DNA from 2 places in the Paenibacillus salivarius genome. Region 2 is predicted to be linked to the other one. Evidence: a T-box and tRNA genes for the amino acid it is inferred to sense, from the RefSeq annotation. Region 2 holds a T-box; the other holds one or more tRNA genes.
The links. A T-box is a leader RNA that pairs with one kind of tRNA and senses whether it is charged. The one in region 2 lies ahead of ileS (isoleucine--tRNA ligase), so its partner is inferred to be a tRNA-Ile.
Positions count from the first base shown of each region.

Region 1: it has a tRNA-Ile gene. The T-box ahead of ileS (isoleucine--tRNA ligase) is inferred to sense a tRNA for this amino acid. The anticodon was not compared.

Region 1 is NZ_CP195592.1:282,986-291,528, forward strand. It holds rRNA gene ACSFXJ_RS01295 (23S ribosomal RNA) at 1-2,026, shown strand, start outside; rRNA gene rrf (5S ribosomal RNA) at 2,091-2,207, shown strand; tRNA gene ACSFXJ_RS01305 (tRNA-Ile) at 2,245-2,321, shown strand; tRNA gene ACSFXJ_RS01310 (tRNA-Ala) at 2,341-2,416, shown strand; tRNA gene ACSFXJ_RS01315 (tRNA-Asn) at 2,423-2,498, shown strand; tRNA gene ACSFXJ_RS01320 (tRNA-Ser) at 2,503-2,594, shown strand; tRNA gene ACSFXJ_RS01325 (tRNA-Glu) at 2,616-2,690, shown strand; tRNA gene ACSFXJ_RS01330 (tRNA-Val) at 2,704-2,779, shown strand; tRNA gene ACSFXJ_RS01335 (tRNA-Met) at 2,799-2,872, shown strand; tRNA gene ACSFXJ_RS01340 (tRNA-Asp) at 2,905-2,981, shown strand; tRNA gene ACSFXJ_RS01345 (tRNA-Lys) at 3,008-3,080, shown strand; tRNA gene ACSFXJ_RS01350 (tRNA-Leu) at 3,092-3,175, shown strand; tRNA gene ACSFXJ_RS01355 (tRNA-Gly) at 3,181-3,255, shown strand; tRNA gene ACSFXJ_RS01360 (tRNA-Arg) at 3,257-3,333, shown strand; tRNA gene ACSFXJ_RS01365 (tRNA-His) at 3,358-3,433, shown strand; tRNA gene ACSFXJ_RS01370 (tRNA-Gln) at 3,456-3,530, shown strand; tRNA gene ACSFXJ_RS01375 (tRNA-Gly) at 3,535-3,606, shown strand; tRNA gene ACSFXJ_RS01380 (tRNA-Leu) at 3,631-3,713, shown strand; tRNA gene ACSFXJ_RS01385 (tRNA-Pro) at 3,720-3,796, shown strand; tRNA gene ACSFXJ_RS01390 (tRNA-Gly) at 3,805-3,875, shown strand; gene ACSFXJ_RS01395 (5'-nucleotidase) at 4,163-5,125, shown strand; gene ACSFXJ_RS01400 (nucleoside triphosphate pyrophosphohydrolase) at 5,112-5,435, shown strand; gene ACSFXJ_RS01405 (hypothetical protein) at 5,572-5,934, opposite strand; gene ACSFXJ_RS01410 (sugar-binding protein) at 6,211-8,019, shown strand; gene ACSFXJ_RS01415 (cache domain-containing sensor histidine kinase) at 8,170-8,543, shown strand, end outside.
Region 2 is NZ_CP195592.1:2,175,996-2,184,538, reverse strand. It holds gene ileS (isoleucine--tRNA ligase) at 1-3,007, opposite strand, end outside; T-box leader at 3,071-3,350, opposite strand; gene ACSFXJ_RS09700 (DivIVA domain-containing protein) at 3,407-3,919, opposite strand; gene ACSFXJ_RS09695 (RNA-binding protein) at 3,991-4,773, opposite strand; gene ACSFXJ_RS09690 (YggT family protein) at 4,783-5,028, opposite strand; gene ACSFXJ_RS09685 (cell division protein SepF) at 5,066-5,515, opposite strand; gene ACSFXJ_RS09680 (YggS family pyridoxal phosphate-dependent enzyme) at 5,515-6,207, opposite strand; gene pgeF (peptidoglycan editing factor PgeF) at 6,215-7,066, opposite strand; gene ACSFXJ_RS09670 (YlmC/YmxH family sporulation protein) at 7,127-7,465, opposite strand; gene sigG (RNA polymerase sporulation sigma factor SigG) at 8,040-8,543, opposite strand, start outside.

The DNA.
Region 1 (8,543 bases), 1.9 Mb from region 2:
AGCCCAGACCATCAGCTAAGGTCCCCAAGTGTGTGTTAAGTGGGAAAGGATGTGGAGTTGCACAGACAACCAGGATGTTGGCTTAGAAGCAGCCACCATTTAAAGAGTGCGTAATAGCTCACTGGTCGAGTGACTCTGCGCCGAAAATGTAACGGGGCTAAACACACCACCGAAGCTATGGCTTGAATCGACTTCACTGCTTCTTTGAGGCGGTGTTTAACCGATGACATTTTTGCCGAAAGCGACTTTTGAATTTGTTCAAAGGTTTCGGCCAAATGGTCTTCGGGGTTAAACACACTTCGAAGCTGGAGTGAAGTCGATTCAGGGGTAGGGGAGCGTTGAATGCGGGTTGAAGTCAGACCGGAAGGACTGGTGGACTGCATTCAAGTGAGAATGCCGGTATGAGTAACGAAAAGATCAGTGAGAATCTGATCCGCCGAAAGCCTAAGGGTTCCTGAGGAAGGTTCGTCCGCTCAGGGTAAGTCGGGACCTAAGGCGAGGCCGAAAGGCGTAGTCGAAGGACAACAGGTGGAAATTCCTGTACCACCGTAAACCGTTATGAGCAATGGGGTGACGCAGTAGGGTAGTGACGCGAGCTGATGGATGCTCGTCCAAGCAGTGAGGCTGATGTGTAGGCAAATCCGCACATCGTTAAGGCTGGGCTGTGATGGGGAGGGAAAATTTACAGTACCGAAGGTCATGATCTCACACTGCCAAGAAAAGCCTCTAGCCAGGTGAAGGTGCCCGTACCGCAAACCGACACAGGTAGGCGAGAAGAGAATTCTAAGGCGCGCGGAAGAACTCTCGTTAAGGAACTCGGCAAAATGACCCCGTAACTTCGGGAGAAGGGGTGCCTCGGTAGGGTGAATAGCCCGAGGGGGCCGCAGTGAAAAGGCCCAAGCGACTGTTTAGCAAAAACACAGGTCTGTGCGAAGCCGCAAGGCGAAGTATACGGGCTGACGCCTGCCCGGTGCTGGAAGGTTAAGGGGAGTGGTTAGGGAGCAATCCCGAAGCTATGAACTGAAGCCCCAGTAAACGGCGGCCGTAACTATAACGGTCCTAAGGTAGCGAAATTCCTTGTCAGGTAAATTCTGACCCGCACGAATGGCGTAACGACTTGGGCGCTGTCTCAACGAGAGATCCGGTGAAATTTTAATACCTGTGAAGATGCAGGTTACCCGCGACAAGACGGAAAGACCCCATGGAGCTTTACTGCAGCTTGATATTGGACTTTGATACGATTTGTACAGGATAGGTGGGAGCCTAGGAAGCCGGAGCGCCAGCTTCGGTGGAGGCGCCGTTGGGATACCACCCTGATCGTATCGGAGTTCTAACCTGGTACCGTGATCCGGTGCGGGGACAGTGTCAGGCGGGCAGTTTGACTGGGGCGGTCGCCTCCTAAAGAGTAACGGAGGCGCCCCAAGGTTCCCTCAGAATGGTTGGAAATCATTCGAAGAGTGCAAAGGCATAAGGGAGCTTGACTGCGAGACTGACAAGTCGAGCAGGGACGAAAGTCGGGCTTAGTGATCCGGTGGTACCGCATGGAAGGGCCATCGCTCAACGGATAAAAGCTACCCTGGGGATAACAGGCTTATCTCCCCCAAGAGTCCACATCGACGGGGAGGTTTGGCACCTCGATGTCGGCTCATCGCATCCTGGGGCTGAAGTAGGTCCCAAGGGTTGGGCTGTTCGCCCATTAAAGCGGTACGCGAGCTGGGTTCAGAACGTCGTGAGACAGTTCGGTCCCTATCTGTCGTGGGCGTAGGAAATTTGAGAGGAGCTGTCCTTAGTACGAGAGGACCGGGATGGACGCACCGCTGGTGCACCAGTTGTTCCGCCAGGAGCACAGCTGGGTAGCTAAGTGCGGACGGGATAAGCGCTGAAAGCATCTAAGCGTGAAGCCCCCCTCAAGATGAGATTTCCCAGTATGTAAGACCCCTTGAAGACGACGAGGTTGATAGGCTGGGGGTGGAAGCACAGCAATGTGTGGAGCTGACCAGTACTAATCGGTCGAGGGCTTATCCAAAAAGATCTAAACATGCAAATGAAGTTTCGTATCCAGTTTTCAGGCGATCAAAACGCTTGAACCGTTTGGTGGCGATGGCGGAGGGGTTCCACGCGTACCCATCCCGAACACGACCGTTAAGCCCTCCAGCGCCGATGGTACTTGGACCGAAGGGTCCTGGGAGAGTAGGACGCCGCCAAGCGATCCCCTTGATGGGGCTTTTTTTTGCCCAAATTTAAGGGCCCTTAGCTCAGCTGGTTAGAGCGCACCCCTGATAAGGGTGAGGTCGGTGGTTCGAGTCCACTAGGGCCCACCATAAAGTTCATATGAAATTTGGGGCCATAGCTCAGCTGGGAGAGCGCCTGCCTTGCAAGCAGGAGGTCAGGAGTTCGATCCTCCTTGGCTCCACCATTATATTCCCTGATAGCTCAGTTGGTAGAGCACTCGACTGTTAATCGAGTTGTCACAGGTTCGAGTCCTGTTCGGGGAGCCATTATGGAGAGGTGTCCGAGTTGGCCGAAGGAGCACGATTGGAAATCGTGTAGGCGTCACAAGCGTCTCGAGGGTTCGAATCCCTCTCTCTCCGCCATCATATTTCTTTTATAGGCAAGGCCCGTTGGTCAAGGGGTTAAGACACCTCCCTTTCACGGAGGTAACAGGGGTTCGAATCCCCTACGGGTCACCAACACACCAATTTCGGAGGCTTAGCTCAGCTGGGAGAGCATCTGCCTTACAAGCAGAGGGTCGGGGGTTCGATCCCCTCAGCCTCCACCATATAGATTTATTTTACTGACGCGGGGTGGAGCAGCCCGGTAGCTCGTCGGGCTCATAACCCGAAGGCCGCAGGTTCAAATCCTGCCCCCGCAATTATCCCTTGAACAGGGATGCTAAAGTAGTGTGGAGCCGTGGTGTAGAGGCCTAACATGCCTGCCTGTCACGCAGGAGACCGCGGGTTCGAATCCCGTCGGCTCCGCCATTTTTACAACTTAGTTTCGCTTATGAGAGCCATTAGCTCAGTTGGTAGAGCACCTGACTTTTAATCAGGGTGTCGAAGGTTCGAGTCCTTCATGGCTCACTTTTTAAATTGCGCGTGTGGCGGAATTGGCAGACGCACTAGACTTAGGATCTAGCGTCATTGACGTGGGGGTTCAAGTCCCTCCACGCGCACCATTTATGCGGACGTGGCTCAGCGGTAGAGCATCGCCTTGCCAAGGCGAGGGTCGCGGGTTCGATTCCCGTCGTCCGCTCCATGCGCCCTTAGCTCAGCTGGATAGAGCGTTTGACTACGAATCAAAAGGTCAGGAGTTCGAATCTCTTAGGGCGCGCCATCTTTTTCATAAGAAAGTTCTGCGGCGGTCGTGGCGAAGGGGTTAACGCACCGGATTGTGGCTCCGGCATTCGTGGGTTCAAGTCCCATCGATCGCCCCATTTTATACTTTTGAAACAGTGATGGGGATTAGCCAAGCGGTAAGGCAACGGACTTTGACTCCGTCATGCATAGGTTCGAATCCTATATCCCCAGCCACTTTGCGGACGTGGCTCAGCGGTAGAGCATCGCCTTGCCAAGGCGAGGGTCGCGGGTTCGATTCCCGTCGTCCGCTTCGAATCACTTATCAATTAAATATGCCGGTGTGGCGGAATTGGCAGACGCGCGCGACTCAAAATCGTGAGGGAAACCGTGGGGGTTCGAGTCCCTTCACCGGCACCATAGTAACGGGATGTAGCTCAGCTTGGTAGAGCACCTGGTTTGGGACCAGGGGGTCGCATGTTCGAATCGTGTCATCCCGACCATTTATTTTGCGGGTGTAGTTCAATGGTAGAACTCCAGCCTTCCAAGCTGGTAGCGTGGGTTCGATTCCCATCACCCGCTTATTAGAGATCGTGATTCAAAATGAGAAACGCACTTAACCCATATGCAAGATCACTGGGAAGTGCGTTTTTTTGTTGCTCCAAATTCATTATGATATAAGCCTCGAAACAACCGTAACTCCTTAATACCCTCCAGCCCGCTTCTTTTGACTATACGCTTTAGAGAAAATGGCTCCAACTATAGTCTAAAGTTTAGGTTTATCACCCCTAAGACGGTTATGTCCGACGAAAATCTGCTACGACGGCTTTATGATATAATATCCCAAATAACCTACTGCGGAGGATAAAATGCCGTATCCTATAGATGAAAAATTTGTTGTTGCCGTTGCTTCAAGTGCCCTCTTCGATCTCGAGGAATCAGATAAAGTATATAGGGAAAAAGGAGAGGAGGAGTATAGAAAATATCAGCGTGAAAATGAGCAGGTTGTATTAGAACCGGGGGTTGCTTTTCCCCTAATAAAGCGCCTATTAGCATTTAATAGCCAGGATCCGAGCGAGCAGCCTGTGGAAGTGGTTTTGTTGTCAAGAAATGATCCGGATACCGGACTTCGTGTGTTTAAGTCGATTGAACATTACGGTCTTTCGATTTCTCGAGCTGCTTTTGTCGCGGGATCTAACCCCTATGTTTATATGGAGGCCTTTAACGCATCGCTGTTCCTTTCTGCGAATCCCGATGATGTCAGAGAGGCCTTGAAAAGTGGCCTACCTGCTGCACAGGTATTCCCAAGTAAGTTTGTCGATGATGAAGAAGAAGCGGAATTGCGTATTGCTTTTGACTTTGATGGAATTATTGCTGATGATTCATCAGAAAATATATATCAAAAACTAGGAATGCAAGGCTTTCATGAGAATGAGAAAAAGAGGGCAAATGAGGCTCTTCCGCCAGGCCCTCTATACAGGTTTATTAGAGAAGTTGCACGGTTACAACAACGCGAATGGGAGAGAAAGCAGACAGACCCGACTTATACTCCCTTGATCAGGGTTGCTATTGCTACAGCCAGAAACGCCCCGGCACATGAACGTGTTGTAACCACTTTAAGAGGCTCGGGCATCCGGGTGGATGAGGCATTTTTCTTAGGCGGAATTGATAAAGGAAGAGTTTTAAAGGTATTTCGGCCTCATATCTTTTTTGATGACCAAGTCAGTCATATTGAGGGGGTATCCAGCATCTCACCTTCCGCTCACGTGCCTTTTGGTGTTACCAATCTCATGTCCGGTAAAAAAGAGGATGATAACCATGCCCGTTTATAATAAACTCGTCCGAGATCTTATTCCGCAAGTGATTCAGGATTCCGGCAAGGAGTGTAACACGCGTATTTTGGATGAGGATGAGTATAAAAAGGAGTTGCTCATCAAGCTCAAGGAAGAGTCGGAGGAATACTTCGCCGCCCAAAACTCCAAAGATTCATTGGAAGAGCTGGCCGACATGCTTGAAGTGATTCGTTCACTAACAGCCATGCATGGTTTTACATGGGAAGAGCTTGAGGCACTAAGAGAAAAGAAAGCCAAAGCCCGGGGTGGATTTCAGGACCGGGTGTATTTGATCGATGTTACTGACTAGGCCAAGTCACAAACTGATAGCGGTAAGTAACCTGCGAGTCGATCGCCCGAGTTGAGAAAATGACTCGGGCACCCTCTCTAACATTACCTTAGATGAAAGTGCCACGACGAATTATTCATGTCAAGGCTTACCCTTGTTAATGATCCCCTCTCATCTCCCGCACTTCCCTCTCCGTCACCTGCTGGGACTGATAGATCGCTTCCAGCTTCTCCTCTATATTCTTCAACTGAAGCTGTGTCTCCAAGTGGATTTTTTTGGTCTCTTTTTGCGCTTTGGTGTTATCGACTAATACGCAAATGGTAACGCCCGCGCTAAAAATGGTCAGGCCCCGGGCCAATTGATCTACATCCAGGTGGTCGAGTGACATCAGGCAATCGGCAACCCCGGCTCCGACGAGGAATCCTCCGATAATCATCACCGTGTTCAAAGCCCACTTCTGTTCCGTTAACCTGTTCACATTCGGTTTACTGCTCATCCATTTTGAAAACATGCGCTTCATGGTTGCTTCTCCTGTCTATGTTGAAAATTCATTCTAGATGTTTTCGACAAAATGCGGCTTTTTCCTTTTCGGAAGGTTTTCGTTGACATGTTCGAATTTTGAAAGCCGATGCTCGATTTTTGAATGTAGTAATCCCAGACCACTCCCTAAAATATGGGGTGAACCAACAAATCCATTTGGGGAGGGTAATCGTGAAAGCGCTTCTACGAGGCGTAGGCGGAAGAGTCGTGAGAAACACGGGTAAACATAACTGGCGGTAGGAGGAGATATTTTTTGATGAAGAAAAGAAGAAAGCTGTTCCTGCAATCCATGATGATGTTGTTGGTTATTGTATCCATGGTTTTTACGAATGTTCCCGGTTCGGGGACCGAGGTTTCTGCAGCTGTAAATCCAGGTAAGCCTGCACCTCCAGGGAAGAGCGGCTTCGACTCCCAAGGCAGAATGGTGGCCGACTTCGGCTCGCCCGTGATTGACGGCAACATCGATAAGGCATGGAGCAAAGCGCAAGCGGTTTCGCCTAAACACGGTTCGGACGGGGTGGAGGCTTCCGCAACGTTCAAGGCTTTGTGGGATGACCGGGCCCTGTACATTTTGGCAGAGGTCCAAGACAAGAACTTATCCGTCGAGTCCGTCACGCCCTATATGCAAGATTCTTTGGAGTGGTTTTTGGACGAAAACAATGACAAGACCCAGGAATACGGCCTGGACGATTTACATTTCCGCGTCAACGTCGATAATGCCCAGTCCGTGGACAACGGAGATGCCGGGCGCTTCTACACGGCTGCGAAAAAGACGGATGGCGGCTATGTCATCGAAGCCAGAGTTGCACTCAAGGCGAAGCCGGAAAACGGAAAGGTGCTTGGCATCGAGTTACAGATCAATGATGCGAAGGGATCGGAACGGATCGGTACCTTGAATGTGTTCGATTCGACGGGCAGCGCATGGAACGATACGGGGAAATTCGGTGAAATCGTCCTTTCGGGAAAGACCAAGGGAGACGTCAGCGGAGTGAACCCTTATGATCTCCTGAATTTAATCCAAAGCACGATGAAGCTGGACTTCACCCTTTATAAAAATCCAGACGTCGTGACGGATGCTTTGATGAAGGTGATCGCTTCCAACGTGCTGAACGACAAGAAAGCCACCCAACAACAATGGGATGAGCAAGCCGCCGCCATCAAGAATGCGGTAGCCAAACTGCAGATGACGGAAGATGCGGCCAACGAGAAATATTTCAAGGCGGTTCCGGACGCGTATCGGACGGAGAGCGATCAGCCGGGGACGATCGAGAGTTTAACGTATAAAGCACCTAACTTAACGAACGGGATGGACGACAAGAAACTGCATGTTTACCTTCCGCATGGTTATGATCCATCCGATTCAAATAAGAAATATAACGTCCTTTATCTGATGCATGGCGGCGGGGAAAATGAGGATCTCATCTTCGGCGGACCCGGCCAGAGCAAGGAATTGAAGAAAATTCTGGACAATATGATCGCTAAAGGCGACATTGAACCGCTCATCGTGGTCACGCCGACTTTTTATGGGGGGAAAAATGATACCGCCCTGTTCCATGAGGAATTGATCAACAACATTGTCCCGTTGGTGGAAACCAAGTATCACACATACGCAAAATCCGCCAGCTTGGACGATTTGAAAGCATCCCGGGCGCATCGGGCGTTCGGCGGATTCTCCATGGGTTCGGTCACAACATGGTATACCTTTATCCATAACCTCGACTATTTCAAGTATTACCTGCCATTGAGCGGAGACAGCTGGGTATTGGGCCAAGGGGCCGGAGGCAGCAAGCCTAAGGAAACGGCGGAATACCTTGCCAAAGTCGCTAAGGATGCGGGTTATAAGCCGCAGGATTACTACATTTTCAGCGCAACGGGCGATCTGGATATCGCATATCCCAACTTGAAGCCTCAGATCGATGCGATGAAGAAATTAACGGATTCCTTTATCTATTCATCGGATACGAAAAAAGGAAACTTCTACTTCATCGTGGGCGACGGCGGCACGCATGCCTGGAACTGGGTGAACCAGTATATTTACGACATTTTGCCTGACCTGTTCCAATAGGTTCATATTCCGCGAGTAGTGACCGTAAATCCGAGGCCTCTTGTCCCTGGCGTGGCAGGAGGCCTTGGGTATGTTTACCATGTCCGATCCGAAAGACGATCGTTATAATGGGTTTTGTGGATGAAGGCATAAAGAGCGGGGGGCCAGACGGTGAAGGTACGGTTCATGGATCGCATTCGAGCTTTAAGTTACGGTAAACCCAAGAAATTGGCATTCAAAATCCCGTTTGCTTATTTCTTGGTCATTTTGCTGACGGTCGGGATCAGTTATTTGGTACTGAATCAGATTGCCGCGAACTCGGCGCAGAAGAAAATCAACGAGGCGTCGTTGCAGACGATCACTTCCATACGGACGAACGTGGATTTGATGATTGAGAACGTCAACAATTATTCCAAAATGATCTTCTCGGATCATAATCTGCAAAATTTGTTGCGGCAGGGGGATGTTTACGCCAACTTGCCAACCCAGTCCAAGGTTAGCGCCTACTTATACAATTTGATGCAAGCGGTTCCGATCATCGATTC
Region 2 (8,543 bases):
TCAGTACATTTTCGCGAAGCACATGTTCAAAGGCTTGAATCGCCGCCTTCAGCTCATCGTCGACGTCAAGCGTCAAATGCACGCGCTGCTCGACCTTCAGATCCAGCTTTTTGCGGGTATCCTGGACGGCGCGCACGACTTCGCGCACCCATCCTTCCTGCTCCAGTTCCGGCGTAATGTCCGTATTCAACGCAACGGTGATTCCGTAACCGGAAGCCGAAGCGAAGCCGGATTTGGCCTGTTTTTCGACGAGCAGTTCTTCTTCGGTAACGTTCAATTCTTCCCCTTCCGGCGAAGTAACGTTCACGCTACCGTTTTCCACGATTTTAAGCGTTTCTTCCGGCGGGAGTCCCTTGAGGAAGCCTTGCAGGAAGCCTACATTTTTGCCGTATTTCTTTCCGGCTACCTTCAGGTTCAGCTTTAACGTAAAGTCCACGAACCCGCTGTCGCTCGTCTCGATTTCGATCGCCTTCACGTTGATCTCATCCTTGATGATCTCCTCATATTCAGCAACCTTGAAGTCGCGGTCCATGGAGACGATCAGGCTGGACAACGGCTGGCGCGTCTTGATCCCGGTTTCGTTACGGACATTCCGTGCCAGTTCCACGATTTGGCGGGCGCTTTCCATATCCGCTTCGAGCTCCGGATCAATCAGCGATTCGTCCGCTTTCGGATAATCGGTCAGATGCACGCTCTCCCCGCCGCCGAGATTCGTGAAAATATCCTCGGACAGCATCGGCGTAAACGGAGCCATGACTTTGGACAACGTCAGCAACACATGAACCAGCGTTTGGTAAGCGAACACTTTGTCTTCGCCAAGCCCGCTGCCCCAGAAACGGTCGCGCGAACGGCGGATATACCAGTTGCTGAGCTCGTCGATAAAGGACTCGATCGCTTTGGAGGTGTTCACGAAGTCGTTGACGGCCAATCCTTTTTCAAGGATCAGAATCAAGCTGTTCAACCGGGACAGAACCCAGCGGTCCAGCTTGTTGGCGGACGGACGATACTCATGCTCCTCCGGTTTGAAACCGTCGATACCTGCATACAAAGTCAGGAACGCATGCGTATTGACGAGCGTATCCACGACTTTGGATTTGGCTTCACCCACGATTCCCTTGGAGAACCGCTTGCTGTTCCAAGGCGCACTGTCGGACAGAAGCGCCCAACGGAACGCGTCGGTGCCGAATTCGTTGATGATATCCCAAGGATCGATGACGTTTCCTTTGGACTTGGACATTTTTTGGCCGTTCTCATCGAGGACGTGGCCAGTCGCGATTACCGCCTTATATGGCGCTTTGCCGGTAAAGAGCGTCGATACGGCCAGTAGGCTGTAAAACCAGCCGCGGGTCTGGTCGATCCCTTCGCAAATCATGTCGGCCGGGAACTGCTCTTCGAACGTCTCCACGTTTTCGAACGGGTAATGGTGCTGAGCGAACGGCATCGAGCCGCTGTCGAACCAAACGTCGATCACTTCGCTCGTCCGTTCCATCACGCCTCCCTCGCAGTGCGGGCAACGGACTTTGACTTCATCCACATAAGGTTTATGCAGTTCCAGGTCCGGGCTTACTTCATGAGCCGCATGGGCGCGCAGCTCTTCCAGGCTGTGCGGAGCAAACTGCTCGCCGCAATCCTGGCACACCCAGACGTTGAGCGGCGTTCCCCAATAGCGGTTTCGGCTGATGTTCCAGTCTACCAGCTCTTCGAGGAACTTCCCGAAACGTCCTTCCCTGACATGACCCGGGTACCAGGTCACCGAGTTGTTGTTCTCGATCAGCTGATCTTTGACCGCCGTCGTTTCGATGAACCAGCTGTCCATCGCGTAGTACAGGAGCGGGGATTTACAACGCCAGCAGAACGGATAGCTGTGCTCGTATTTTTCCTTGCTGTAAAGGAGGCCTCTCTCCGACAACGTTTTAACGATATCCAGATCGCAATCCTTGACGAAACGTCCGGCAAAATCGCTCACGACTTCCGTATAGCGGCCTTGGCCGTTCACGACGCTTACGAAGCTGATGCCGTTCTCGCGGCATGTCCGGTAGTCGTCTTCCCCGTGCGCGGGAGCCATATGAACGATCCCCGTACCGCTCGCATCCGTCACGAACGAAGCGCCAACGATCACGTTTACTTTTTCGGCCTTGATGTAGCTGAAAGGAGACGCGTACGTTTTGCCGACCAGTTCGGAGCCTTTAACGACCGACTGAACCGCATAGTCGCCCTTCATTACTTTCTCGACCAGATTTTTGGCGACGATGTATACGCCGTCTTCCTGTTTAACTTTGGCGTACTCCATGTCCGGATTTACCGCCAACGCGACGTGAGCAGGAAGCGTCCAAGGCGTCGTCGTCCATGCAAGCACATACTCGCCGGTTTCGTCCAGTTTGAATTTGGCGGTGGCGCTCAGATCTTTAACGTCTTCATAGCCCTGCGCCACTTCATGGGAGCTGAGCGAGGTCTGACAGCACGGGCAATACGGGCTTACCCGGTGACCGCGGTACAACAGGCCTTTATCATGAATCGTGGCCAGGATGTTCCATACGCTCTCGATATATTTGTTGTCCAGCGTAATATACGGATCGTCCAGGTCGGTCCAGTAAGCGATCGCTTCGGTAAATTCACGCCACTGTTTTTCATAACCGAACACACTGTCCTTACACTTTTTGACGAATTCTTCGATGCCGTACTTCTCGATTTCCTGCTTTCCGGAAATACCCAACGCCTTCTCCACGCCCAATTCGACCGGAAGCCCGTGCGTATCCCATCCGGCCTTGCGTACCACCCGGTAGCCCCGCATCGTCTGATAACGGCCTACAAAATCCTTGATAACGCGACCTAGGACGTGGCCGATATGCGGCATGCCGTTGGCGGTCGGCGGACCTTCATAAAACACGTAATTCGGACGGCCTTCCCGGTTCTCGATACTGCGTTTGAACGTATTCTCGCTGTTCCACTTGTTTAAGATACGCAGGTCGCGGGTGCGGGCCTGTTCTTTGACATCGACTTTTTTCATGTTTGTCTCTTCCTTTCCTTTATTCCTGAATGCAAGTTTAACGAACAAAAAAAGCCCCGCCCCGAAAGGGACGAGACTTGCGCTCGCGTTACCACCCTAATTTCATGCATAACCGAAACCTAAACCGTTCGACGGCATGCATGACACCTTAATCCCATACGCTTCATATGGGGCCAGGATAACGGTCGGCTTCCGGCCTGACTTACGATTCCCTATACGGGAATTCAGCCAGGCTTCTCCGGGAGGATCTTCCGTCAGCGTCTTGAACGTTGGCTTTCAGCAACCCGCCAACTCTCTGGGGAACAATGACCGCCGCGTACTGTATTCCCATCATCAAATCCATATCAATGTATTTATAACTGATTTACGCCGGGTATGTCAACCCGGAGGAGGCTTGTCCTAGTAAATCTCTTTGATCTCGTGGTCCCGGTCCTGGTCCAGTGAACGCTCCCGGCTGTCCAGAGATTCCCAGCCTTCCTGGCTCAGCAAATCGAGCTGGGCTTCCACCAAAGTGCGGAAACGCGCCCGGTAAATCGAAGCCTGCTTCTTCAGCTCTTCGACTTCCATGGCGATTCTCCGCGATTTGGAAAGCGCCTCGTTCACGATCCGGTCCGCGTTCTTCTCCGCTTCCTTCACGATCAGCTGGGCTTCCTTCTTCGCGTTGTTTTTCACTTCGTCCGCTGCCTCTTGAGCCACGATAATCGTCTTGCTCAGCGTCTCTTCGATATTTGCGAAATGATCCAGCTTCTCCTGGACGGCAAGAAGTTGATTATGCAGCTCCTTGTTTTCGCGGATCACGATTTCATAATCTTTAATGACCTGGTCAAGAAATTCGTTCACTTCGTCTTCATCATAGCCGCGAATGCGTCTGGAGAACTCCTTATTATGTATATCCAGCGGTGTCAATGGCATACTCCGTACCTCCTAATGAAATTCAACTTCCACATAATTTCGACAGGAATTGCCGATCTCCTGCAAATCCTTTACAGAAATTTACCGATCTTGACACGAAGTCTGCCTTTTTTGGTCACCCCGTCACATTCAAGCACCTTGAACCGCCCGAATCCCTGCAGGGCAACGACGTCTCCTTCTTTAAGCAGCTTGGACGGATCCTCTTCCGTTCGCCAATTTACTCTGCAACGGCCAGCCTTGATCGGCGCCAGCACTTTGCTGCGGCTTAACCTGAAAACATCGCTGACGATGCCGTCTAAACGCAAAGAAGCCACCGTCAAGTCCAGCGGCATGAGTTCGGTTTCCGAAGTCCTCAGAGCGTCCAATTCCAGGATGTCGGTCATCACGTTTGCCCGGTGCACCTGATGCAGATTCAAGGTAATGAACGGAGCGATCTCCTCCGCAACAAGGACGTGGCATCCGTCCTCTCGGACATGGATATCCCCGACTTTGTCCCTTTTCAGACCGAGGCCAAGTATGGCCCCCAAATAATCGCCATGGGCAAGCTCAGCCAGTTTCTGGTCCACGGAAGTGATGCTGAGCACTTTAAGCCGCATCGGTTCACTTTCGAGATCCCGGTAATCGGGAGCGATAAAGGCCCTCCGCCGTTCCGCGCCGTCATAACCGCCGTCCAGCCTTAAGGCAACGTCCGGATGGCGGTTCGCCAGCATTTGCAAAATCTGCCCTTGTCTCGGATCGAGAAAGTCGCTCAGCTTCGCTTCGTGATAATCTCCCGCATTCACGACCCATTCCCAAGCCCGGTCAACAAACTGGCGCTCTTCCGGTTTGAAATGTTCATAGATGTCTGTTCGCATCATGCCGCATTACCCCGGGAAGATATATCTGAGCACGCTGCTCAAGCCGATTGCCGCCAAACGGAGAACGAATAACGCTATGATCGGGGAAAAATCGATCATTCCCATAAGCGGTGGGATAAACCGGCGAAACGGGGCCAAAAACGGCTCGACAAGTTTTCCTAGCAGCTCGCCGATAAAACTTTCCCGGACGTTCGGAAGCCAAGACATTAAAATGTAAATAATGATCAAAGTGGTGTAAATATTATAAATCATTGAAACAATCGTATCGATCGTGTTTCCCAAGCTGACTTCACCTCATTTTGTTGTAATCGTAATCTTCGGTCAATATTTCGGTTATCGCTCCCTGAATTTCTACGGTATCCGGCGTGCACAGGAAAATATTTCCTCCAATTTTGGAAATGCTCCCGCTCAACGCATAGATCGTACCGCTCAGAAAATCGATAATTCGCATCGCCTGGTCGTTGCGAACCCGCTGCAGGTTGACGACGACGCTCCGGTGTGAACGCAAATGATCCGCGATCTCCTGGGCTTCGTCATAAGAGCGCGGTTCATAAAGAATCACCTTGACGTTCTTTTGCGAATGAATGCTGACCACATTGCTTCCCCTCTGATTTCTACGGGTTTCGAAGCTCGGGGTTTCAAATTCCGGTTCAGCCTGGTCCCTTAAGCTTTCGCGTTCCACTATTTCCTCTTCCTCCTGCAGGCCTAAGAAGTTCATGAATCGATTCATTACTCCCATTACGTCACTTCCCCTTTCCCTACTAAAAGAGTTCCGAGGCGGACCCAGGTCGCCCCTTCTTCAATCGCCACTTCAAAATCACCGGACATCCCCATGGACAATTCGGTCAACGGTTCCTTGGCCGCTCCCTTGGCGTTCAGTTCATCCCGCAGTTCGCGAAGTCCCCGGAATACGGGTCTGGTCAACTCGGGATCGTCCACCTCCGGCGCCATCGTCATGAGCCCGACAATCTGAACATGGTCAAGCTTCCCCGCTTCAGCCAAAAAAGCTTCCGCTTCTTCCGGCTTGATTCCTTGCTTGGATACTTCCCCGGAAATATTGACCTGCAAAAACGCCTTCACCTTCGCACCGTCCGCCGCCGCCCTTTTTTGAAGCTCCATGGCGAGCGACAGCTTGTCCAGCGAATGAATATATTCAAATTTTCCGACGATCGATTTAACCTTTCTGCTCTGGAGATGGCCTATAAAGTGCCATACTCCCTGCCCGCCGAGCGCCTCCCATTTCGGGAGCGCGACGTCCGTCCGGTTCTCTCCGATGTGAATGACGCCATGTTCCAACACAGAACGCGTCATTTCGGCGGAGACATATTTCGTCACGGCAATGACCTTAACCTCGTCTGGATTTCTCCCGGACCGGTCACAGGCCGCCTTGATCCGTTCATTGACATGTTGTATCCGTTCTTCGAGCGTCAAGAAGGGATCACCTCTCTTTCATACCAACCCAACTTGCCATGCGACCGGTAACCCCGCCGTGTTTGCGGTAAGAAAAAAACCGGTCGCTTTCGCAGCTTGTACACCATGATGTACATTCGATATGTGTCGGCAATATTCCTGCTTTTATCATAATCATTCGATTCATTTCTTTCAAGTTCAGCATGGTTCGGTCCGAATTTACGGATGGCTCCGCTATTTTAGGTTCCCACCGGTCCCATTCGGCTTCTGCCAGCGCCTCCCTTACTTTACCCATAACATGCTCATCCACCTCATAACAGCATGCGCCGATGCTCGGTCCGATCGCCGTCCGTATTTCGTCCCTGGAACTCCCGTAGGTTTGCTCCATTTTCGCGATCATCGCTTCCGCAATCCGCCCTACCGTTCCCTTCCAACCGGCATGGGCGAGTCCGACGACCCGATGTACGGGGTCGAAAAAGTAAAGCGGAACGCAATCCGCATAAAAAGAAGTCAGCAAAATTCCGGGTACGTTCGTCACTAATCCGTCGGTCGCCTGAAACGCGCTGCTCCTGTCCCGGAAGCCTTTTCCCCGGTCTTCCGCCTTCACAACGGCAACATCGGCTCCGTGGACCTGTTCCCCACAGGTCCACGATTCGGCCGGAAATCCGAGCGCTCCGGCCAGTTGTTGACGGTTTTCAAGAACGTCCTCCGGATCGTCGCCTACATGATACGCCAAATTCAGGCTGTCATACTGCCCTTTCGAAACGCCCCCGGCTCTTCCCGTAAATCCGGCGCTGAGTCCCGGCATCATCTTGCTCCAGGCTTGAAGCTCGTAACGCTCAGGCAAACGCTCCATATCATTCCTTACGAACGGTTCCATCATCCATCTTCCTCTCCCGGTATGTCTCACACAGTTTACCATAAATTCCGGTCCGTGCGCTTATGAACCGCGTCGTTCCGCCCTTCCGTCCCTGTCAATGTAAACGGTGGTTTCATAAGCAGACGCCATCCGGGATTCTCTGAGTTCCTCCATTTTTACCAATACGACATCCGATCCGATCTTGACGATATTTTTCCAAGGGATGATCAAATCGCTGCCGCTGCCGAATAAACCGAGAAATTTGTATCCGGACGGTACGACAATCGCCTCGATCACCCCCTGACGCAGGTCCAGTTCCAGATCGCTGATATGCCCGAGCCGCTTGCCGTCCACCACATTAATGACGTCTTTCGTTTGAAAATCGGAAATTTTCATGCTTGCTCTGACCACATTATCCATTACCTATCGCCCCCTGCCCGCCTAATGCTATCCCTTTACTATATGTGCGGGCGGTCCAAAACATCATTATTTCTTGACCGGAACTTCCTTCCGGAATATTGAAATGCCCAGGATCTAACGATGGTCAACATAGAGGTCTGAACAGGCCGCTGGCGGCCGCCCGTTCATTTCCCGGAAAATGCTCATAGCTGGGATTAATATTTCTAAACCGCTTGATTGCGTTATGACTTAAGGTAACCCAATGAGTCTAACCTTTTGTCGTACCCGCTCACGTCCGGCCCACTCTAACGAAACGACATATTCTTATTGCGTCAATTTCAGCGGTTTGGCCGATTTAAAGAAACGAGAGAACGTTATTCGGCTCTTTCGGACGCCTATCCAGTGCTTCTCTCCAAAATAGCAATACCACGTTTCGTTAGATTTCAAAAACACGCCATTTTGTTCAAATTAGGTTATACAGTTTCGTTAGCCTGTCCTCACCCGCCGATTGCCCATACGAATCGATGGGCGGGTTCCTTTTGAGCGAATCCGGTTCAAGGGGAATATAAAAAAGGCCCCGAAAGGGCCTTAACAATTACGACTTTACATGTTTTTGCATTTGTAAAATGGCGGATTTCTCCAGTCTGGATACCTGGGCTTGGGAGATGCCGATTTCGTCGGCGACTTCCATCTGTGTTTTTCCCTCAAAGAAGCGCATCGAAAGGATCATCTTTTCCCGGCGCCCGAGCCGCTGCATCGCTTCCCGCAACGCGATTTCCTCGATCCAGGAAACATCCTTGTTCTTGTCATCGCTGATTTGATCCATCACATAGATCGGATCGCCACCGTCATGATAGATCGGCTCGAATAAGGAAACCGGGTCCTGGATGGCGTCCAGGGCGAAAACGACATCTTCCTTCGGCAGGCCGAGCGCCTCCGAAATTTCAAAGATCGTCGGTTCCCGCGAATTTTGGTTCGTCAGGCTGTCCCGCATCTGCAACGCCTTGTACGCAATATCCCGCAAGCTGCGCGAGACGCGGATCGGATTGTTGTCCCGCAAGTAGCGGCGAATTTCGCCGATGATCATCGGAACCGCGTA